DNA from 3 places in the Arthrobacter sp. I3 genome. Region 1 is predicted to be linked to each of the others. Evidence: predicted binding sites of a transcription regulator. Region 1 holds the regulator's gene; each other region holds the start of a gene.

Region 1 (7,332 bases):
CGGTCGGCGTTTTTCCACGCGTTCAGGCATGCTGGCACGGCGCGCATCGAAGAACGCCGGGGACAAAAGGTGCCCGTAGCATTCCTCATGGGCCAGGGTGTGCATCCTGACAACGGCATCAGCGTCCTCGACCGCGGCTTGGCGGATCTGATATTCCATCGTCCCAGCCTAACTTTGGCTTGAGGGCTTCCCCGGGTCATTTTTCAGCCGGCCCGCAGAAGGCCACGCCGGTAGGGTGGCGACGCCGTCACCAGCCGCCGCGCGTCGGCGTATGTCCCTTTCGGGCGTCGTCGGGCATTGCCATTTCGGCCCGCAGGCCCAGGAGCCGGATCGGACGGTCTGCTTCGATTCCGGCTGCGAGGTCCAACGCCTGCGCGAGGATTTCGTCCCGGTCGAATGTCTCGGGAAGCTTCCTCGCGTGGGTCTTGGTGACGAACGGCGCGTACCGGACCTTGAGCGTCAGCCCAACCACGGGCCGACCTTCGGCCACAACATCCTCCAGGACGCGCGCTGTCAACTCCCTCACGGCGTCGTCGACCTGGGCGGGTTCGGTCAGGTCGCGCTGGAAGGTGGTCTCCCGGCTATGCCCGCGGGCAACCCACGGGGTGTCGTCCACAACGCTGGCGCCGTCCCCGCGTCCGAGCTCCGCGTACCAAGGTCCCATCCTGGGGCCGAACTCCGGGACCAGGTCCTGGGGGTCGGACGCGGCTAGCTCGGCCACTGTGTTGATGCCGAGTTTGGCCAGTCTGCCCGACACCTTGGTTCCGACGCCCCAGAGCTCCTTGGTGGGCCGACTGCCCATGACGTCGAGCCAGTTCGCGGCAGTGAGACGGAAGACGCCGGCCGGCTTGCCGAAACCGGTGGCGACCTTGGCTCGTACCAGGGTGTCGCCGATCCCCACGCTGCAGTGCAGCTGCGTTCGCTCCAGGACAGCGGCCTGCACCTGCCGGGCGTAGGCTTCCGGATTCTCTGTCTCGGTGCCTACGAAAGCTTCATCCCACCCGAGGACCTGCACGGTGGCGCCGGGCTGCGCGCGCAGGGTGGCCATGACCGTTTCAGACGCCGCGAGGTAAGCTTCCTGATCGACGGGCAGGATCACAGCGTCGGGCACTTTCCGGGCCGCAATGCGTAAGGGCATTCCGGAACCCACGCCGAACGCCCTCGCTTCGTAGGATGCCGTCGACACCACGGCGCGTTCCGTGGGGTCGCCCCGACCGCCGACAATGATCGGCTTGCCTGCAAGCTCCGGCCGCCGGAGCACTTCGACCGCCGCGATGAACTGGTCGAGATCGACGTGCAGCACCCATGGGATTCCGCTCACGGCACCAGTGTGCCCTAAAGATCCCTTGCAGGCATCGGCTCTCCACCAAGCCTGGCCGGACTCACCGTCGTCAACGTGCCCTTCCGTGCCCGGCGCTGCTGCGTACCGAAGTGCTTGGAGACCGGGTGCGGACAGCGTTGGGCGCAAAAACCGACGATCTGGAAAGTGTCGAACTCCTGGCGCTGACGCCCTACGCTGACCTCCCAGCAGCGGCGGGGAAACGACTCCGCCTCCGCGATGGGCGGGCCAATGCACTGATACACCTGGTGCTGCGTCCCCTCGCCCGGACCACGTCTGTGCAAGGAACCACAAGCGGACGCCATTAGGTATCAACTTTGTATCGGCCTCATATCGTTCCCGTTGCAGTTCCGGCGCCAGGGCCCAAACGCGGCTGCCGCGCCGCGCCCGTGTGCCATGCTGGAATCCGGCTGTCCCGGGATCGCCAGGCCGGCCTCCGGCCGGTGAGCGATCGGGCGGCCGTCAGCGGCCGGCGACGGCTACAAACGGATCATCACCGCGGAACGCGGGGCGTAAGAAGGGACAGCGGCATCAGGAAGCGTGGAGTTCAGCAGCCATCGGCGGGGCGCGTCCGCCGCGTCGCGCTGGCGTTGGCGCTGCCTGCCGTGCTCGTCCTGTCCGGCTGTGTGGCGACGCCGCAGAGCGGCATCACAAATTCCAGCAGCCCATCAGAGCTCATTCCCGCCCCGGCGTCGGGCGCCCCCACCACGAGCGCACCGCTCGAGACTGCCCAGACGTCGAACAAGGCTCCGGTGTATTGGATCGGCCGCGGCAACGACAACGCGTTTCTATACCGCGAGTTCCGCGACGTTCCGGATCAGGACAATCCCGTCACCCGCGCCCTGCGGGTCATGATGTCGCAGAAGCCATTGGACCCGGATTTTTTCACGCCCTGGCAAAATCCGAAGAAGCTGGCGACGTCGATTTCCGGCAAGAACGTCATCACGGTGGATGTCTCCGCTGATGCCTTCAACAGCAACGTGGATGCGGCCATGGCCGAGCGCGCCATCCAGCAGCTCGTCTACACGGCGACAGCTGCCGCGGCCAGCGCCGGCCTCATCGATGCCGGACAGCAGGTCCAGGTGGTTGTGCTGGTGGACGGTCACACCGACTACGTCGCCTTCAACCATGTCCGCCTGGGCGAGCCGACGTCCCGCAGCGCCGGGATGGTGGCACCAGTGTGGATCATTGATCCGCAGGAGGGCACGTCCGTGGCCGACGGTTCGGTCAAGATCAGTGGCCGCAGCACCGTCCAGGGCGGAAAGCTCCGCTGGGCGATCCTCAAGGTTGACGGCGACGGCGACAACGCCAAGACCGCGTATCTCAACGGCAGCGCCACGGCCTCGGCCGATGCAGCCCGGCCCGGGCTGTTCACCTTGTCCGTGAACCTCGGCCCGGGCAATTACGAGGTCCGGGTGTCCCAGGTGGACGCATCCGACAGCGCCAAGGAAGTATTCCAGGACACCCGCGGGTTCACGGTCAAATAGAAGTCACCTGGACAAGGCGTCACGTCAGCTGCGGCGACGGCTGCCGCAGGTCACCAACGGCCGAGGATGTCGCTGGCCAGCACAGTGGCGGCGGGCCCGGCCGTGGACGAACGCAGCACATGGTGCCCCAAAAGAGCCGTAACCGCGCCGGCGTCGCAAAGCCGGGTCACCTCCCGCGGGCTGATGCCGCCTTCCGGACCCACGATCAGCAGGACCTCACGGGATCCGGCATCGTCTGCCACAACCTCGCCGGGCCCATCACTTTCCAGCCAGGCCTCGAGTACCTGCCGGAGCGGGCGCACGGCGTCTTCGTGCAGGATGACGGCGAGGTCTGCCGCCGCTACGGCCGCCTGCAGCCCGGCGCCGTCGACGGCGGCCCGGACCTCGGGAATCCATGCCCGGCGCGCCTGCTTGGCAGCTGCCGTCACCACCGACTGCCACTTGGCATGCGCCTTCGCCGCCCGCTCGGCCTTCCACCGCACAATGGACCGCTCGGCCTGCCAGGGAATGACGGCGTCGATGCCCAACTCGGTCGCGGTCTCGGCCGCCAGTTCATCGCGGTCGCCCTTGGCCAGGGCCTGGACCAGGACCAGCCGTGTTGCGGGCCGTGGTTCCTCAGCCAGGTCCACGCATTCGACGGTCAGCTCCCCGGCAGCGACGGCTGTCACGGTGCCGGTCAGGCGCTTGCCGGCACCGTCCGCGATGTCGACGGCTTCGCCCACCCCGATCCGTTTGACGGTGACGGCGTGGCGGGCCTCGGTGCCCCCGAGGACGAAGGCCGAGCCGGGGACCTGCTGGTTCAGGGTGCCTGGGGCGGTGAAGAAGACCGGGTTACTCACCGCTACAGGTTACCGAGCCGGTCCCGCAGTTTGGCGAAGACGCCGCCGCTGGCCGCAAGCTTTCCTTCCGTGAGGTGCTCGCCACGGTGCTTGGCCAGCTGGCGGAGAAGTTCCTCCTGGACGTGATCGAGCTTGACCGGCGTTTCCACCTGCAGGTGCACCTTCAGATCGCCGCGGCCGTGGCCGCGCAGGTGCGTGACGCCGAGACCGCGAAGGGTGATGATCTCGCCGGACTGGGTGCCGGCCTTGACGTCGATTTCCTGCTGTCCGTCGAAGGTGTCGAGGGATATTTCGGTGCCGAGGGCGGCCGCCGTCATGGGAATGTTGAGGCTCGCGTGGAGGTCATCGCCCTCGCGCACGTAAGTGGCGTCGTTGTTGACCCTGATCTCCACGTACAGGTCCCCGGCGGGGCCGCCGGCGGGGCCGGCCTCGCCCTGGCCGGACAGCTGGATGCGGGTGCCGGTGGCCACGCCGGCCGGGACCTTGACGGTCAGGGAGCGGCGGCTGCGGATCCGGCCCTGGCCGCTGCATTCGTTGCACGGGTCCTTGATGACGGTGCCGAAGCCCTCGCAAGACCCGCAGGGGGCGGACGTCATGACCTGGCCCAGGATGGACCGCACGGCGCGCTGGACCTGACCGCTGCCGCCACAGATGTCGCAGCGGACCGGGTGGGTGCCCTCCCGGCAGCAGGATCCCTCGCAGGTGGGGCAGATGACGGCCGTGTCGACCTCGAGCTTTTTGTTCACGCCGAACACCGCATCGCGGAGGTCGATCCGGACGCTGATCAGCGCGTCCTGGCCGCGGCGGACCCGGGACGCCGGGCCGCCCTGGCCGCCACCGGCGCCGAAGAAGGTCTCGAAGATGTCCTGGAAGGCGAACCCCTGGCCCGAGTAGCTGCCGCCGCCGAACCCGTTGTCGGTGCCGTTCTCATTGCCGGTGGTGTCATAGACCCGGCGCTTCTGCGGATCGGAGAGGACCTCGTAGGCGTGCGTGACGGCCTTGAACCTGTCCGAGGCGTCCTCCCCGGGGTTCACATCCGGGTGCAGGGTCCGGGCCAGTTTCCGGTATGCCTTCTTGATCTCCTCCCCCGATGCGTCGCGGGAGACTCCAAGAACGTCGTAGTGGCTGCTCAAAGTGTGTATCTCTTCCTTGTTGTACTGCCTGTGGGGCACTGCCTGTGGGGCAAGAAGTCGTATTCGGTCCCGGGCCTGTCAGGGCCCCAGGATCCTCGAAAGGTAGCGGGCCACCGCTCGGACGGCGGCCATGGTGGTGGGATAGTCCATCCGGGTGGGCCCAAGCACTCCGACCTTGGCCGTGGCGTCCGGCCCGTAGGCGGTGGCCACGACCGAGGCCTCGGCGAGACCGTCGTAGGGATTTTCCCGGCCGATGCTGACGGTCACGCCGCGCGGGTCTTCGGCCATTTCGCTGAGCAGGCGGAGCATGACCACCTGTTCCTCGAGGGCCTCCAGCACGGGGCCGATGCTGAGCGGGAAGTCCACATTGGAGCGGGCCAGGTTAGCGGTGCCGGCCATGACCATGCGCTCTTCACGGCTGCTCGTAGCCAGGGCCTCAAGGCCGCGGGCCAGCGCCTGGGCTGCTCCGCGCCGCGCGGGCGGGCCACCGGCAATGACGGCGGGCAGCAGCTGCGGCATCAGGCTCAGCGGCTTACCGGAGAGGCTGGCCAGAAAACTGGTCCGCAATTCCGCCAGCGCGTCGTCGGGAATGTCCTGCCCGACGTCGATCACGCGCTGCTCCACCTTGCCGGTGTCCGCGATCAGAACCGCCAGCACTTTCCGGGGCGCCAGCAGCACGAACTCGATGTGCCGCACCCGGGCGCGGCTGAGCAGCGGATACTGCACGACGGCGACCTGGTTGGTCAGGTGCGAGAGGAGCCTCACGGTCCGGTCAAGGATGTCGTCGAGGTCCTCGGATCCTTCCAGCAGCGCCTGGATGGCCCGGCGCTCGGCCGGCGACAATGGCTTCACCGCTGAGATCTGGTCGACGAACAGCCGGTAGCCCTTGTCAGTGGGGATCCGGCCGGCACTCGTGTGCGGTGCCGTGATCAGGCCCTCGTCTTCCAGCGCCGCCATGTCATTTCGGATTGTGGCGCTCGAGACGCCGAGATGGTGCCGTTCAACGAGCGCTTTGGAACCAACGGGCTCACGCGAATGGACGTAGTCCTCCACGATGGCGCGCAGCACTTCGAGTTTGCGCGGTTCGCTCACGCTCCACCTCCAATCGACTGTCCCGCAGTCGGTGCCACCCCCCTCGTCCGGTCCGGGTCCACAAATGGTGCATGGACGGCCCGCCACAGGACAAGGGTTAGCACTCGACATGCCTAAGTGCTAACCAGTCTAATATGAGTCGCCGCGTTGTTAGCATTGGATTCGCTCCAGGCGTCGCCCGCGGGAACGCGATTCCCGTCACGTCGGCGCCGAGACCGTGGCAGCCGCTGCCGTTGCCGCGCCGTCGCGGTCCGGTTCCGGCCCCCGGAGAGTTCCACCGACCGCCGTACATTCCGAGTGCAAAGTAAGCGTGTAGAGATGTCGTACCAGAACTGGGGACCCCAGGACCTGTCCGCCCCCGCCAAGACCCAGTTGCCGGAAGTCCCGGTGGAACGCGGGATGGTCCTCGAGGAGGTCCAGTCCGGCTGGGTGGGCGCCGTCACCCGGGTGGAGAAATCCGGCGGCATGCACGTGGTGGCGCTGGAGGACCGGCGGGGCAAGTCGCGGTCCTTCCGCCTCGGCTTCGGCTTCCTCTTGGACGGCCAGCCCATCCGCCTGATGCCGCCGGCCCCGAAGAAAACCGCCCCGGCCGCCGGTGCCGGCCGCACGGCGTCGGGCTCGGTGCGGGTGGCGGGACAGCGTGCACAGGTGGCCAAGGCCAGCCGCATCTGGGTGGAAGGAAAGCACGACGCCGAACTGGTGGAGAAAGTGTGGGGCGATGACCTCAGGGTGGAGGGCATCGTCGTCGAGCCCCTGCACGGCATTGACGACCTCGCGGCCGCCGTGGCGGACTTCGGCCCGGGCCCTGGCCGGCGCCTCGGCGTGCTGGTAGACCACTTGGTGGCCGACTCCAAGGAGTCGCGGATCGCCGACGCCGTCATGGCCTCACCGGGCGCCGCCGGCAACGTCCTGATTGTGGGGCACCCTTACGTGGACGTGTGGCAGGCCATCCGGCCCGCGGTCCTGGGGATCGAGCAGTGGCCCGTGATCCCCCGCGGCACGGACTGGAAGACCGGGATCCTGATGGCTTTCGGCTGGCCCCACTCCACAAAGGAGGACATCGGCCTCGGCTGGCAGAAACTCCTGGGGGCTGTCCGCAGCTACGCTGATCTGGAGGCGTCGCTGCTCGGCCGCGTGGAAGAGGTCATTGACTTCCTCACCGTGCCCTAGTCCGCCGCGGCGGCCGCCCCTGATCTCCATTTCCGGGCCCGAGCAAGTATTCTTGAAACGGCGGCCGCGCTTCCGGTGCGGTCCCGGCTATTTCAGGCACAACCCAGGCAGCAACGCATCACCGCAATCCGAAGGGCTACACCGTGGCAGATAACGCACGCGAACACACGGGCAATCAGGCTGGCCATGGCCAGCCCCCGTACCATGGCGTTCCGGCAAACGCGCTGCCGCTGACGGCCAGCGAGGACCGCCAGTGGGCCACGCTCGCGCAC
Region 2 (7,332 bases), on a different contig from region 1:
CGCCAGGGCTTCTCAATGAAGCGGGTGGTGAGGTAGGCGAGCACCAGTGAAACAGTGACTATGACGGCGCCTGTGATCAGACCAGCCTTTTCCCTGTGCATCACGGCAAGGGCGATGACCAGAACCGGCCAGTGCCACAGGTACAGGGCATACGAAATGTCGCCCAGCCGGACCAGGGGCTTCGAACTCAGGATGCGGTCGACGCCCAGCTTGCTGCCCGACTGCCCGGCTGCGATGACACAGGCGGCCGCCAGGGTGGGCCAGAGCGCCACGAACCCGGGGAAGGAAGCCTGGACGTTGAGCAGGAGGCCGCAACTGAGCATGGCCACAATGCCCAGCCAGCCAAGCCCGACCCGCCAGGCCCGCGGAAGCCGCAGGGCAGGAAGGGCCAAAGCCACCAGCGTGCCCAGGGCAAACTCCCACAGCCGGGCCCAGGTGTCGAAGTACGCCTCCGTTTGGCTCGCCTGCGTGAAGACGATCGAGTAGAGCAGCGAAACAACGAAGATCACGGCGAAGATGTAGCACAGCAGCACGCGGTAGCGGAGCCTGAAGCGCTTGGCGGCGACCGCGGCCCCCACAAAAATGAGCGGCCACAGGATAAAGACCTGTCCCTGGATCGAAAGGGACCAGAAATGCTGGAAGGGGCTGGCCTGGCTGTGGTCCGCGGCGTAGTAGTTCGTCGCCTGGGTCTGCAGGAGCCAGTTCTCGGCATAGCCCAGCGAGGCCCAGCCCTGGTTGATGATTTCCATCCACCGGGTCCGGGGCAGGAAGAGGACCGTTGCGGCAAGGATGGCCACAAGGACGGTGACGGCGGCCGGGACGAGGCGCCGGAACAGGTGCAGCCAGTGCTTGATGAGGGCCATGGACCGGCCCTGCTCGTAGCGGCCCACGAACTGCAGCGTCATGAGGAAGGCCGAGATCAGCAGGAAAACGTCCACGCCGCCGGACACCCGGCCCAGCCAGATGTGATAGGTCATGACCATCAGCACGGCGAGGGACCGGAGTCCCTGGATTTCGGGCCTGAAGGTGGATTTTCGGCCGGACTTGGCTGCGGGATCGTGCCCCGCCGCGGCATTCTGCCGGGCAGGCCGGGGCAAGGTTCCTTGCTGTGTCATAGAACTACCCCTCAACCAGATAACCAAAGCCTCCATGTTACCAAAACGTAATTTTGATGGCCAATCGCCACGGTGGCCACTGATCCCCATTGAGGCATGCCAACGTGGGAGTTTCCAGTGAACCCGCGACGCTGGAGCGGCACCTGACGGGTTAACTCTGCCAGAATCACGGCAACTTGCGGCCACGAACACGGCAGAACGGCAGCAGTGACTCGACAGAAAAAGGGACGGCCCGGCAGATGCCGGACCGTCCCCCTGCGGGCAGAGCCTAGTGCTTGTGCCCTGCGTGCTCGTCTTCGTCAGCCGGCTTCTCCACCACGAGGGTTTCTGTGGTGAGGACCAGCGCCGCGATGGACGCCGCGTTGCGCAGAGCCGCACGCGTCACCTTCACGGGGTCGATAACGCCGGCGGCGATCAGGTCTTCGTATTCGCCGGACTTGGCGTTGAAGCCCTGGTTCACGGCGGATTCGGCGACCTTGGCAACGACGACATAGCCGTCGAAGCCGGCGTTCTGGGCGATCCAGCGCAGCGGCTGGGTCAGGGCGCGGCGGACAATGCCGACGGCGGCAGCCGCGTCACCTTCGAGGGCCTGAACGGCGGGGTCCTCGTCGAGCGCCTTCAGCGCGTGGATGAGGGCGGAGCCGCCGCCGGCCACAATGCCCTCTTCGAGGGCAGCGCGGGTGGAGGACACGGCGTCCTCGATGCGGTGCTTCTTTTCCTTCAGCTCAACCTCGGTGGCAGCGCCGACCTTGATCACGCCGATGCCGCCGGCCAGCTTGGCCAGGCGTTCCTGCAGCTTTTCCTTGTCCCAGTCCGAATCGGTGCGGGTCAGCTCGGCGCGCAGCTGGGCAACACGGGCGGCGACGTCCTCGGCCGAACCGGCGCCGTCGACGATCGTGGTGTTGTCCTTGGTGACCGTGATGCGGCGTGCGGTGCCGAGCACCTCAAGGCCAACGGTGTCCAGGCTCAGGCCCAGCTCCGCGGAGACAACCTGCGCACCGGTCAGGGTCGCGATGTCCTGCAGCATGGCCTTGCGGCGGTCACCGAAGCCCGGCGCCTTGACGGCGACGACGTTCAGCGTGCCGCGGATGCGGTTGACGATCAGCGTGGACAGGGCCTCGCCCTCGACGTCTTCGGCGATGATGAAGAGCGGCTTGGAGCTCTGCAGCGCCTTTTCCAGCAGCGGCAGGAAGTCCTGCACAGAGGAGATCTTGCCCTGGTTGATCAGGATCAGGGCGTCCTCGAGGACGGCCTCCTGGCGTTCCGCGTCAGTGACGAAGTACGGGGACAGGTAGCCCTTGTCGAACTGCATGCCCTCGGTCAGGACCAGCTCGGTCTGCGTGGTGGAGGACTCCTCGATGGTGATCACACCATCCTTGCCGACCTTGCCGAACGCCTCGGCCAGGAGCTCGCCGACCTCGTCGCTCTGGGCGGAGATTGCGGCCACGTTGGCAACCTGCGTGCCTTCAACCGGGCGCGCGTTCTCCAGCAGGCGGGCGGCAACGGCCTCGACCGAAACCTCGATGCCGCGCTTGATTTCGCCCGGTGCGGCGCCTGCCGCTACGTTGCGCAGGCCTTCCTTGACCAGGGCCTGGGCCAGAACGGTGGCGGTGGTGGTGCCGTCGCCGGCAACATCGTTGGTCTTGGTGGCGACCTCCTTGGCAAGCTGCGCGCCAAGGTTCTCGTAGGGGTCGTCCAGCTCGACTTCACGGGCGATGGTCACACCATCGTTGGTGATCGTGGGGGCGCCCCACTTCTTGTCCAGTACGACGTTGCGGCCGCGCGGGCCCAGCGTGACCTTGACGGTGTTGGCGAGCTTATCGATGCCGGCTTCAAGCGACCGGCGGGCAGCGTCGTTAAACGCAAGCTGCTTTGCCATGGTTTTGTCCTTTCAAGACAGAACCCCGCGCAACTGATCCGTTCATTGCGAAGGATCGGCTGCGCGGGGGTCCAAGAGAGTTACTTTACGACGATCGCCAGAACGTCGCGGGCGGAGAGTACGAGGTACTCGGTGCCGCCGGTCTTGACTTCGGTTCCGCCGTACTTGGAGTAGATGACGACGTCGCCGACGGCAACGTCAACGGGAACGCGGTTGCCGTTGTCATCGAAGCGGCCGGGGCCTACTGCAACAACTTCGCCTTCCTGCGGCTTCTCCTGCGCGGAGTCCGGGATAACCAGGCCGGAAGCCGTGGTCTGCTCGGCTTCGAGCGGGCGGACAACAATACGATCCTCAAGAGGCTTAATAGAGACCGACACTCGGACCTCTCCTTTTCGTCAGCAAATTCGTGGACTATGAAGCGGTGATGCCAAGGCGCACAGACCGTCGTCGCGGTGCCGGCAGCGTGCCTGGCGGAACGCGCTTCATGTGTTAGCACCCTCCTAGGGAGAGTGCTAATGACGACTCTATGTAAATGGTTAGCACTCGGTCAAGGCGAGTGCCAGAAATTCGTTCCGGGTGAACATTTTCCCTTGGGGGACATGCCCATTTTTTGTTGCGGCCAGAGGACACTTGGGCCTCATGCTCACTGCACGCGCTGAGCGATGGACATGCCCAACGGATACGGGCCGCCGGAGCGGAAATATCCAACGTGCGTGGGCTGTCCGGGAGGACATGCCCATTTTTTGCTGCGGCCAGAGGACACTTAGGCCTCATGCTCTGTGCCCCTGCTGAGCGATCGACGTGCCCTACGACGGCGGCCGGTCCAGAGGGCCATGCCCATTCTTTGTTGCGGCCAGAGGACATTTGGGCATCATGCTCTGTGCCCGTGCTGAGCGATGGACATGCCCAACATGCGTCGGCTACCCGGGAGGAAATGCCCACTCTTGAAGCTCAGCGGTGGACATACCCAACGGGTGCGGGCTGCCGGGGAGGACATGTCCATCCGCGGCGCAGGAGGCTGGGCATGTCCCGTGGCCCGTGGCCGTTGGCACTGCCTGGCGGTGCGGGCGCCTGCCCATTAGCCCGTCTATTCGCGCGCCTCCTGGCTGGCTACTGGTCTGCGAGGTCGTCGAAGTCCACGTCCTCGCCGTCGTCTTCGTCCGTGTTCTGGCCCTCGTCATTCCGGTGCCGGAACATCAGCACGGCGCCGGCGGCGGCCAGCAGAATGCCGGCGATGAGGAAGATGATGCCGCCGAGCCGGGCCGCGGCATAGGTCTCGCGGATGGCCCTGGCCTCGTCCGTAGCGTCCTGGACGTTCTTGCCGCCGACGGAATACACGGTGGCGTTGAAGGAATCGAGGAAGAAGATAATCACCAAAAGTGCGACGGACACGACGGCGATCACCGCTCCGGCGATCAGCGCCGGTTTTGCGTAGCGGGCCAGTCCCTGCGGGCGCCGGCGCTCCTGCCCGGCGTCGTCGTTGCCGACCGTGTCCTGCCCGGCCGTGTCCGCTGAGATGCTGTCGCCTGTGCCGCTGTCTTCCATGCCATCAAGCCTAGCCCCCGCCGTCCGGTCACATCGCGCCCGCGGACCTCAACTACGCTGGATGCCATGACTGACGCACCGCAGGAACATATTGCCCCGATCCTCACCCCCGAGGGCTGGGAGCTGCTGGCGTCGTTGGGCCCGTACCGCGAGGACGAGGCCTTCCGCCTCACGGCGTCGCTGCGCAAGGCCGGCCACTCCCCCGAACTGGTCTCGGCCGTGCTCACCCAGTCCCGGCTGCGGACCAAGGCCGAGGCCAAATTCGGCGAATTCGCCCGGCAGATGATTTTCACGAAGGCCGGTCTGGAACAGGCAACCCGGCTCACGGTGGCGGCACGGCACGCGCAGCGGTTCGCGGAGGCCGGGATCGGCCACGTCGCGGATCTCGGCTGCGGGCTCGGGGCGGACTCCATGGCCCTGGCATCCCTGGACCTGGTGGTCACGGCCGTGGAAATGGACGAGGCCACAGCCGCCTGCGCCACGATGAACCTGATCCCGTTCCGCAATGCCACAGTGGTCCATTCCGATGCCACGTCGGTATCGCTCGAGGGGGTCGACGGCGTCTGGCTCGACCCGGCCCGGCGCACGACGTCCACCTCGGGTACCAAACGGATCTGGGATCCGGAGGATTTCTCCCCGCCGCTGTCCTTCGTGGAGTCACTCGCCGGCTCCGGCCGCGCCGTCGGCGTGAAGATGGGACCGGGCATGCCGCACGATTCCGTGCCGGCCGGCTGCGAGGCGCAGTGGGTCTCCGTGGGCGGGGACGTGACCGAGGTGGCCCTGTGGTTCAACGCGGTGCGGCGTCCCGGGGTGCGGCGCGCGGCCCTCGTGCTCGGGCCCCTTGGTTCCGCTGAGCTCACCAGCGGCGAGGACTTCGGTGCCGGCCCGGTGGCGCCCGTGGGACCCGTGGAGGGGTACCTGTACGAGCCCGACGGCGCGGTGATCCGCGCTGGCCTGGTGGCCGACGTCGCCCTCCAGCTGGGCGGGCACCTCGTGGACGAGCACATCGCCTACATCTGCGCCCCGGAGCTGCATGACACCCCGTTCGCCAAGGCCTACAGGGTCCTGGAGGTGATGCCGTTCAACGTCAAGGCACTCAAGGCCTGGGTCAAGGATCAAGGCATCGGGGTCCTGGACATCAAGAAGCGCGGTATGGCTGTCACGCCCGAAGAGCTGCGCAAGCAGCTCCTGCCCGGCGGCAGCGCAAAGCACAAGGACAAGAAAGCAGCCACCCTGGTCCTCACCAGGATCGGTGAGGACCGGGTGGCCGTCTCGGTGGACCCCGTCTAGACCCGCCCGAGGGATCCCGTCGGCGCAGTGCCCGGCGGCGCAGTGCCCCGCCGCCGGATCTCAGCGAAGCGGCCGGGCAACTGGGCTACAGGGCTAGTGGGCCACTGGGCTACTGGGCCCGCGTGAAGTCCTCGGCTGCCCGGATTTGCTCGTCGGTCGGCCGGACGCCGGTGTACAGCACGAACTGCTCGAGCGCCTGGATCGTGGCGACCTCGGCTCCGGTGATCACGGTCTTGCCGGCCGCGCGGCCGGCCTTGATCAGCGGTGTCTCGGCCGGGAGCGCGACGACGTCGAACACCACCTTGGCGGCGTCGATGGCCTCCTGCGGGAACGGCAGCGCGGCGGCGTCCGGGCCGCCGGCCATCCCGATGGGGGTGACGTTGATGAGCATGTCCGCCGTGCCGGTACCGGACGCCGCAGAGCCCAGGTCCGCGCGCCAGGCGAAGCCGTACTGTTCGGCCAGGGCGCGGCCGGGGCCCTCGTTGCGGGCCACGACGGTCACGTCCTTAAACCCGGCATCCCGCAGCGCGGCCACGGCGGCCTTGGCCATGCCGCCGGCGCCCAGGACCAGCACCGAGTAGTCCGTGGGGACTGCATAGCTCTGCAGGAGCTGCTCGATAGCGGTGTAGTCGGTGTTGTACGCCGTGAGCCGGCCGCCGTCGTTGACGATGGTGTTGACCGAGTCGATGGCCTTCGCCGACGGGTCCATGACGTCAACGAGGGCGATCACGTCCTCCTTGTAAGGCATGGACACGGCGCAGCCGCGGATGCCGAGGCCGCGCACCCCGGCGATCGCCTGGGCGAGGTCGGTGGGGGCAAAGGCCTTGTAGATCCAGTTCAGGCCCAGCTGTTCGTACAGGTGGTTGTGGAAGCGCGTCCCGTTGTTGCTGGGCCGGGCCGAGAGCGAGATACACAGGGTCATGTCTTTGTTCAGAATGGGCACAGCTCCATTAAACGCCAGGATCGCTCCGGCTACCCGCAGCCCAACGCGCAACCGCGCGCGCCGTCGCTGACCAGCGATGTTGTGAATACACTCACGCACCAGCGGCAACTTTGACACCGTCCCGGGGCCGCCCCTGCACTAGACTTGGACCACCCGTAGCCCTGCCGGCCGCCCGGCCGGCGCACTGGTGTGTGGGAAATTGCATGTGACACCGCCGGTGCCATGTCCAGAGGCATGTCCGAGGATGTTTGCCAGCGCATTTCCCCGCCAGGACCACGGCCAGCGACAGCAGAACAGTGAAGGGACCACATGAAGATCGAGTTCGCTTCATCCAGGCAGTCGACTCTTGGCGTGGAATGGGAGCTGGCGCTCGTCGACGCCGAGACCGGTGAGCTGGCCTCCGTGGCGAACCAGGTGCTGCGCGGCGTCGCGGCCCGGCATCCCGAACTCAATGAGGACGACGAGCACCCGCACATCAAGCAGGAGCTGCTGCTTAACACCGTGGAGCTCGTCACCGGCATCTGCACCACCGTCGCGGAGGCCAAGGCGGACCTGAGCAG
Region 3 (7,332 bases), on a different contig from region 1:
GGATGCGATCAACGGCTTCCCCGTCACGGCGGCCGGCCGGTTCCTGTCCACCATGCTGACTTTCGGGGCGCTGGTCGCCGGCATCGCCGTCGGGTTCGTCGTGGGGGACATGACCGGCATGGATCCCATAGACGTCACCAAAACATTCCCGCCCAAGTATGACTTGTGGGTGATCGTCATCCTGATCGCCATCGCGGTGCTGATGATCGGCATCACGGAACAGACCAGCTGGAAGCTGCTGCTGCCGACGGCGGCCGTGGGGGTGGTGGGCTACCTGGTCCTCATCGGCGGCGACGCCCTGGGCATCGGATCCCGCTTCGCCCCGGCCCTCGCTGCCGTGGTGATCGGCCTGCTGGCCCGCGTCGTGGCCCTCCGGATGGGCGCCCCACAGCTGGTGGTGGCCGTTCCCGCCGCCCTGATTCTGCTCCCCGGACTCACTATATTCCGGTCGATGTATGTATTGACCATCGAGGAATCGGAGATTCTCATGGGCGCCGGCGGGATGCTCAACGCCGGGGCCATCGTGCTCGGTGTCGCTGCGGGCATCGTGCTCGGCGACACCCTGGCGCGGCCCCTGACGCGGAGCCTGGCGAGCAACGAACGGCGCAGGGCCCGCCGCCGCTAGATCTTGCGAGGAATGCCCGTCGGCTCCCCTAAGGCGCCGGGTTTCCCCACTTTTGCCGGGACGCGACGGCGTGTCAGCCCGCCGCGCCGGCGTGTCCCGGCGTCGTGGTGGCAAAGGTGGGGAAACTCCGCAGCGCCAAATCTCGCTCTGCTAGATCTTGTGCCGTCAGATCTTGCGCCGTTAGATCTTGCGCCGTTAGATCTTGCCGATCGGGAGCTTCTTCTCCGCCTGGAAGTCGTCCTCCACCCGGCCCTTGGCCCAGTAGCCGGAGAGTGACACCTGGGCCCGCTCCAGCCCGCGCTGCACGTAGAACACGTCCCGGAGGCCCTTCATGTAGCCCCGCTCGCCGTGGGCAAAGACCTGCACCCGGCCCTCGGGCCACTCGGCGTCGCGGACCGCCGTGACCAGCAGTTCGCTCTCACCGGCGGGGGCGCCCCCGCGCAGCAGCCAGCGCAGTTCGACGCCGGCCGGCCCGGCGATGGCCTGGACGTCGGCGTCGCTGTCCACTTCGAGCAGGGCGAGGCCGCGGGCATCCTCCGGCAGGGATTCGATCGCGGCGCCGATGGCCGGCAACGCTGATTCATCGCCGGCAAACAGGTACCAATCCGCGGCCGGATCCGGGTTGTACCCGCCGCCGGGGCCGGTGAAAGTCAGTCGATCGCCGGGCTGGGCCGAAGCCGCCCAGGGGCCGGCGAGCCCCTCGTCGCCGTGGATCACAAAGTCAATGGCCAGTTCCTGCGCCGCCGGGTCCACCCAGCGGACCGTATAGGTCCGGGTGTGCGGCCACTGACTGCGCGGCATGGTTTCCCGGATGGCCCACAAATCCAGCGGATCCGGGTATTCGACGCCGGGTTGCGGAAAGACGATCTTGACGTACCGGTCCACATAGTCGTTGTTGACGAACCCGGCGAAGCCAGGGCCCCCGGCGATGATCCGGACCATGTGCGGGGAGAGCTGCTCCCTGCGCAGGACCGTCAGATCGGTCTGGGGGCGCGAGTTCCGGGTGGCGGTGGTGGCTGCGGGGACGGATGTCATGCAGCTAAGCCTAACCAAGAACCCCCGGCGGGAGCATTGCGCGGAGGCCTGTTACGGCAACGGCGGAAGCTCCCAGTCGACCGTGCCGTTGCCTTGTTCCAGCAGCAGGGCGTTGGCCCGGCTGAAGGGCCGGGACCCGAAGAAGCCGCGCGAGGCCGATAACGGGCTGGGGTGGGCGCTGGCGATCACGGCGGCGGACCCCAGCAGCGGCCGCACGGACTCGGCATCCTTCCCCCACAGGATCGCCACCAGGGGGGCATGGCCCGCACCGGATACGGACGAGCGGCCGGCGACGGCCCGGATGGCCGCCGCCGTCACGGCCTCCCAGCCTTTGTTCCGGTGCGAGCCCGCCGCGCCGGCACGGACGCTGAGCACCCTGTTGAGCAGCAGTACGCCTTGGTCAGCCCAGTGGCTGAGGTCCCCGTGGACGCGCGGGGGGAAGCCGAGATCGGCCTGAAGTTCCTTGTAGATGTTTGCCAGGCTGCGGGGGATCGGCCGGGTGGCGCCGTCCACGGCGAAGGACAACCCCACGGCGTGCCCCGGCGTCGGATACGGGTCCTGGCCCACCACCAGCACGCGGACGCCGGCCAGGGGCTGCCGGAAAGCCCGCAGCAGGTTTGCCGGCGAGGGCAGTACACCATGCCCGGCGGCCACTTCGCCCGCGACAAAGGCGAGGGCTTCGCGCAACTGCGCCTCCACCGGCGCCAGCGGCTCCGCCCAGTCCGGAGCAACCAGCGCGCCCAGCGGCCGGCGGGCCAGGTCCGCGAAGCTGAGGGTGTCCGCGGCTGCGGGCTCCAGCTCGAACAGCGCGTCGGGTTCACTGGCGGGGTCAGACTCGGCATCAAACACAGCACCCATTCTTCCCCAGCTGCGGCCCGTTTCTGCGCCCGCCCGAATGACAACCCTGTCATTCGGCCGTAGCATGGGGACTGACTTTTTACCGGATCCAGCCAGGTTTTTTGGAATCAGCCAGGGAGTGTGTCGTGGCCGAAACAGCGCAAGAGCACGTGCTCGCGGGGGATTCTGCTGTCTTCCCAACCGCCGGCGCGAGTCCGGACGGGGTGTCGGCGGAGTCTGCGCTGAGCGCCCGCGACCAGCAGATGCTGGCCTTGGAACGGCAATGGTGGAAGTACGCCGGGGCCAAGGAACAGGCCATCCGTGAGCTGTTCGATCTGTCCGCCACGCACTACTACCAGATCCTCAATGCCCTCATCGATACCGAGGATGCGCTGGCCCACGATCCCATGCTGGTCAAGAGATTGCGTAGACTACGTACATCACGCCAACGTGCCCGCACTGCCCGTCGTCTGGGAACAGACTCGTAAAGTCGCGTCACGAGCAGCCGGATGTGCACGTCCTGTTGCGTCCGTTCCGGCTCGGGCACCCCGTATGAAATCAGCAAGGACGTCGTTTTACCATGACCAAATACGCTCGGGATGAATTTGATCGGGTCCCGGAGACCTCTGCCCGGCAGGGAGTCCACCGGGCCGTCGCGGCATCGCGGCGGCGGAGCCTGGCGCCGATCCTGGCGGCCGGCTGCGTAGCCCTGGCCATCGGCCTGGTGGCCTTCCTGATCCTGCCGAAGCTCGGCTTCTCCGCAGGCCAGGCCGCGGCCGTGACCGCCGGTGGCAGCGCGTCCGCATCTGCCAGCAGCAGCCCGTCCGCCACGAGCACCGTGAGCCCCAGTCCGACGCCGACGAGCCCGGAGCCGGTCGGCACGGACGCCGCCGCGCCGGCGGCTTCGCCGTCAGCTACGCCGAGCGCCACAGCCGCCGCTGTCGACAAGACGCAGCCGGTGACGATCTACAACGCGACCACCACCGCCGGCCTAGCCACCCGCGTCGGCGGCACCGTCACCTCCGACGGCTGGGTCCTGGGCGAGACAGGCAACTGGGGCGGTGTCCCGCAACAGACGTCGGTGATCTTCTACAGCGGCATCGAGCAGAAGGACAATGCGGAGGCACTCGGAGCCCTCCTCGGCGTGGACACCCTCGTGGACTCTGCCGAGTTCAACATGCCCCTTGTCGTCGTGCTCGGCCCCGGCTACCAGTAGCCAATCCGGTTACGCCTCAATAACTATTAGGCGGCGGCCCTGCCCGCCGCCGGCGTTCCTGGGGGACGCTGTGGGTACAGTATCTGCGGATTTCTCTTCGCAGTCCGCGGCGCACATCGAGATGGGCCGCACGCAAGCTAGCTGAAAGTGTGGACACCATGGCACTGGGAACCGTCAAATGGTTCAACGCCGAAAAGGGCTACGGCTTCATCTCCGTGGACGGTTCCGAGAACGACGTCTTCGTGCACTGGTCCGCGATCGTCGGGGAAGGCTACCGCGCCCTGGACGAGGGCCAGCGTGTGGAACTGGAAGTCGGCGAGGGCGAAAAGGGCCCGCAGGCCGAAAGCGTCCGGCCCGCCTAGTGGTACTGGCTGCCGTCACGAACGCCCCAAGGAACGCGGCCGGGCGCCGCGGAGGACATTTGCCGTTGGGCCGCGCCCTGGCGGCGGGCACAGTAGCGGCCCTGGCCCTGACGGGCTGCCTGGGCCCCGCGGGCAGCGCCCGCGTGGCCAGCGCGGACGCCAGCGGTGACGGCACCCTGCGCATCGGCCTGATCCTGGACAACACCGGCAAGCAGAACTTCCTCAACGCTTCCGAGCTCGCGGCGGCCAAACTTGCCGTCAAGGAGATCAACGCTGCCGGCGGGCACAAAGGCAAACCGGTGGAGCTGCTGCCGGAAACCATCAGCACGGACGCCGCAGCCCAGGCGAAAGCGCTGGTTGCCGCCAAGGCCGACGTCGTGATCGGCCCGACCGATTCCAGCCGTGCCCCGGCCGCCATCGACGTGCTGGCCAACGCCAAGGTGGCCGTGATCTCCCCGGCCAACACCGCCGCCGCGCTCAGCAACTACAAGAGCGGCGGCTACTATTTCCGCACCTCGGCCGCCGACACCGCCCAGGCCTCCGTCCTCGCCAAACTGGTCAAAGACGGCGGCGCCAGGACCCTGGCGGTGCTGCATGAGGAAGGCGACTACGGCAAAGACGTCGCCGCCGCCGTCGGCGGTGCGGCGAAACAGTCCGGACTGGAAGTCGTGGCGGACGTGGAGTTCACCCCCGGCCAGGCGCAGCAGGCTGTCGCCGCCGCAAAGGCCGCCAACCCCGACGCCGTCATCCTGGTCTCGCGCGACGGCGCACAGGGCGCCATCGCCGAGCTGAACAACGCCGGACTCGCCGGCAAGAAGCTGGTCCTCAGCGACGGAGCAGTCAGCAAGTACGGCTCTGGCCTGGGCGCCCGGGCGCTCGATGGTGCACGCGGGATTCTGCCCGGCGTGTTTCCCTCCGCCGCCTTCCAGGCGGACCTCTTGGCCGTTGATCCCGGGCTGAAGGACATGGTGTTCGCCGCCGAGACGTACGACGCCCTCGTCCTGGCCGCCGTCGCCGCCGCCGCAGCAGAGGACGATGCCGGGACCTCCATCGCAGCGTCCCTCGTCGCGGTCTCCGGCGGAACGCCCGCGGCAGGCGGAACCGGGGCCGGCGGCAGCCAGCCGCCCAGCAAGTCATGCACGAGCTACAAGGACTGCGTCGGCGTCCTCCGGGCAGGCCAGCGGCCCGACTACGACGGCCGGTCCGGACGGATCAACTTTGATGCCCACGGCGACATCACCGAATCGAACTATATGGTTTCGACTTACGGCGAGGACAACCTGCCCACGGTGGACGGCACGGAAGCCGCGAGCAGCAGCGGCGGCTGATCGCTCGTAGCGTATTGTGCCCGCGTGGCGGCCGGTTCGGGCCGGCCACTGCTTGCACTCTCCCCGGGGGAGTGCTAATTATTGATTTAGCACTCCAGCGCACTGACTGCTAACACGACGCCCGGTCCGCCCGGCCGCGAAGTGGGGCAGCCGGTCCAGGAGCTAAAGAAACACCTTGCTGGGGTGAGATCCCGGACCCGGCGGCATACAGAGGCCGCAGGGTAGGGATCGTCCGTCGCGGGCACCACAGCGAAGGTTCATTCTTAACGACTGTCCCGAAAGGACTACTGCCGTTATGGCCAAGATCATTGCATTTGATGAAGAGGCACGCCGCGGTCTTGAGCGGGGCCTGAACATCCTCGCCGACGCCGTCAAGGTCACCCTCGGCCCGCGGGGACGCAACGTCGTCCTCGAAAAGAAGTGGGGCGCCCCCACGATCACCAACGATGGTGTTTCCATCGCCAAGGAGATCGAGCTGGACGATCCCTACGAAAAGATCGGCGCCGAGCTGGTCAAGGAAGTTGCCAAGAAGACGGATGACGTCGCAGGCGACGGCACCACCACCGCAACCGTGCTGGCACAGGCCCTGGTCAAGGAAGGCCTGCGCAACGTCGCGGCCGGCGCTGACCCGCTGTCCCTCAAGCGCGGCATCGAGAAGGCTGTTGACGCGGTCACCATCGAGCTCCTGGCCTCCGCCAAGGAAATCGAGACCAAGGAAGAGATCGCCGCCACCGCGTCCATCTCCGCCGGCGACAACGAGATCGGCGCCCTGATCGCCGAAGCCCTCGACAAGGTCGGCAAGGAAGGCGTCATCACCGTCGAGGAGTCGAACACGTTCGGCCTCGAGCTGGAGCTGACCGAAGGCATGCGCTTCGACAAGGGCTACATCTCCGCCTACTTCGTCACCGACGCCGAGCGCCAGGAAACGGTCCTTGAGGATCCGTACATCCTGATCGTCAACTCCAAGATCTCCAACGTCAAGGAACTGGTTGCTGTCCTGGAAAAGGTCATGCAGTCCAACAAGCCGCTGCTGATCATTGCCGAAGACATCGAGGGCGAGGCCCTGGCCACCCTGATCGTCAACAAGATCCGTGGCACCTTCAAGTCCGTCGCCGTCAAGGCTCCGGGCTTCGGCGACCGCCGCAAGGCGCAGCTGGCCGACATCGCCATCCTCACCGGTGGCCAGGTCATCTCCGAGGAAGTCGGCCTCAAGCTTGAGACCGCCGGACTCGAACTCCTTGGCAAGGCCCGCAAGGTTGTTGTCACCAAGGACGAGACCACCATCGTCGAGGGTGCAGGCGACGCCGACCAGATCGCCGGCCGCGTGTCCCAGATCCGCGCCGAGATCGAGAACTCCGATTCCGACTACGACCGCGAGAAGCTGCAGGAGCGCCTGGCCAAGCTGGCCGGCGGCGTTGCAGTCATCAAGGCCGGCGCCGCAACCGAGGTCGAGCTCAAGGAACGCAAGCACCGCATTGAGGACGCCGTCCGCAACGCCAAGGCTGCTGTCGAAGAGGGCATCGTCGCCGGCGGTGGCGTTGCCCTGATCCAGGCCGGCGCCAAGGCATTCGCGAACCTGCAGCTCTCCGGTGACGAAGCAACGGGCGCGAACATCGTCCGCGTTGCCATCGACGCCCCGCTGAAGCAGATCGCCTTCAACGCCGGCCTCGAGCCCGGCGTCGTCGTGGACAAGGTCCGCGGCCTGCCCGCAGGCCACGGCCTCAACGCCGCCACCGGCGAGTACGTCGACCTGCTGGCCGCCGGCATCAACGACCCGGTCAAGGTAACCCGCTCTGCCCTGCAGAACGCGGCTTCCATCGCCGGCCTGTTCCTCACCACCGAGGCCGTTGTAGCCGACAAGCCCGAGAAGGGTGGCGCCCCGATGGGCGGCGGCGACGACATGGGCGGCATGGGCGGCATGGGCGGTTT

Evidence for each region. Region 1 encodes HrcA, which represses chaperone genes, less so after heat shock. Its sites were predicted from a motif close to TTNGCACTCGNNNNNNNCGAGTGCNAA; they were not measured.
Region 2: a site for HrcA is predicted at 3,531-3,557, ahead of groES (co-chaperone GroES). Genes of this name have one in related genera too.
Region 3: a site for HrcA is predicted at 5,490-5,516, ahead of groL (chaperonin GroEL). Genes of this name have one in related genera too.

What each region holds. Positions count from the first base shown of each region.
Region 1 covers NZ_KI914927.1:9,998-17,329, reverse strand. The annotation lists gene Y706_RS0111470 (GNAT family N-acetyltransferase) at 1-159, opposite strand, end outside; gene Y706_RS0111465 (DNA polymerase IV) at 248-1,303, opposite strand; gene Y706_RS0111460 (GerMN domain-containing protein) at 1,945-2,826, shown strand; gene Y706_RS0111455 (16S rRNA (uracil(1498)-N(3))-methyltransferase) at 2,877-3,665, opposite strand; gene dnaJ (molecular chaperone DnaJ) at 3,668-4,798, opposite strand; gene hrcA (heat-inducible transcriptional repressor HrcA) at 4,877-5,890, opposite strand; gene Y706_RS0111440 (DUF3097 domain-containing protein) at 6,209-7,060, shown strand; gene Y706_RS0111435 (DUF4870 domain-containing protein) at 7,204-7,332, shown strand, end outside.
Region 2 covers NZ_KI914908.1:112,275-119,606, forward strand. The annotation lists gene Y706_RS0105230 (acyltransferase family protein) at 1-1,115, opposite strand, end outside; gene groL (chaperonin GroEL) at 1,384-2,994, opposite strand; gene groES (co-chaperone GroES) at 3,075-3,371, opposite strand; gene Y706_RS23780 (hypothetical protein) at 4,105-4,539, opposite strand; gene Y706_RS0105250 (class I SAM-dependent methyltransferase) at 4,606-5,829, shown strand; gene Y706_RS0105255 (shikimate 5-dehydrogenase) at 5,939-6,772, opposite strand; gene Y706_RS0105260 (glutamate--cysteine ligase) at 7,082-7,332, shown strand, end outside.
Region 3 covers NZ_KI914930.1:31,751-39,082, reverse strand. The annotation lists gene Y706_RS0113300 (threonine/serine exporter family protein) at 1-625, shown strand, start outside; gene Y706_RS0113295 (siderophore-interacting protein) at 821-1,660, opposite strand; gene Y706_RS0113290 (uracil-DNA glycosylase) at 1,712-2,518, opposite strand; gene Y706_RS0113285 (DUF3263 domain-containing protein) at 2,722-2,985, shown strand; gene Y706_RS0113280 (LytR C-terminal domain-containing protein) at 3,078-3,713, shown strand; gene Y706_RS0113275 (cold-shock protein) at 3,872-4,075, shown strand; gene Y706_RS0113270 (ABC transporter substrate-binding protein) at 4,135-5,403, shown strand; gene groL (chaperonin GroEL) at 5,699-7,332, shown strand, end outside.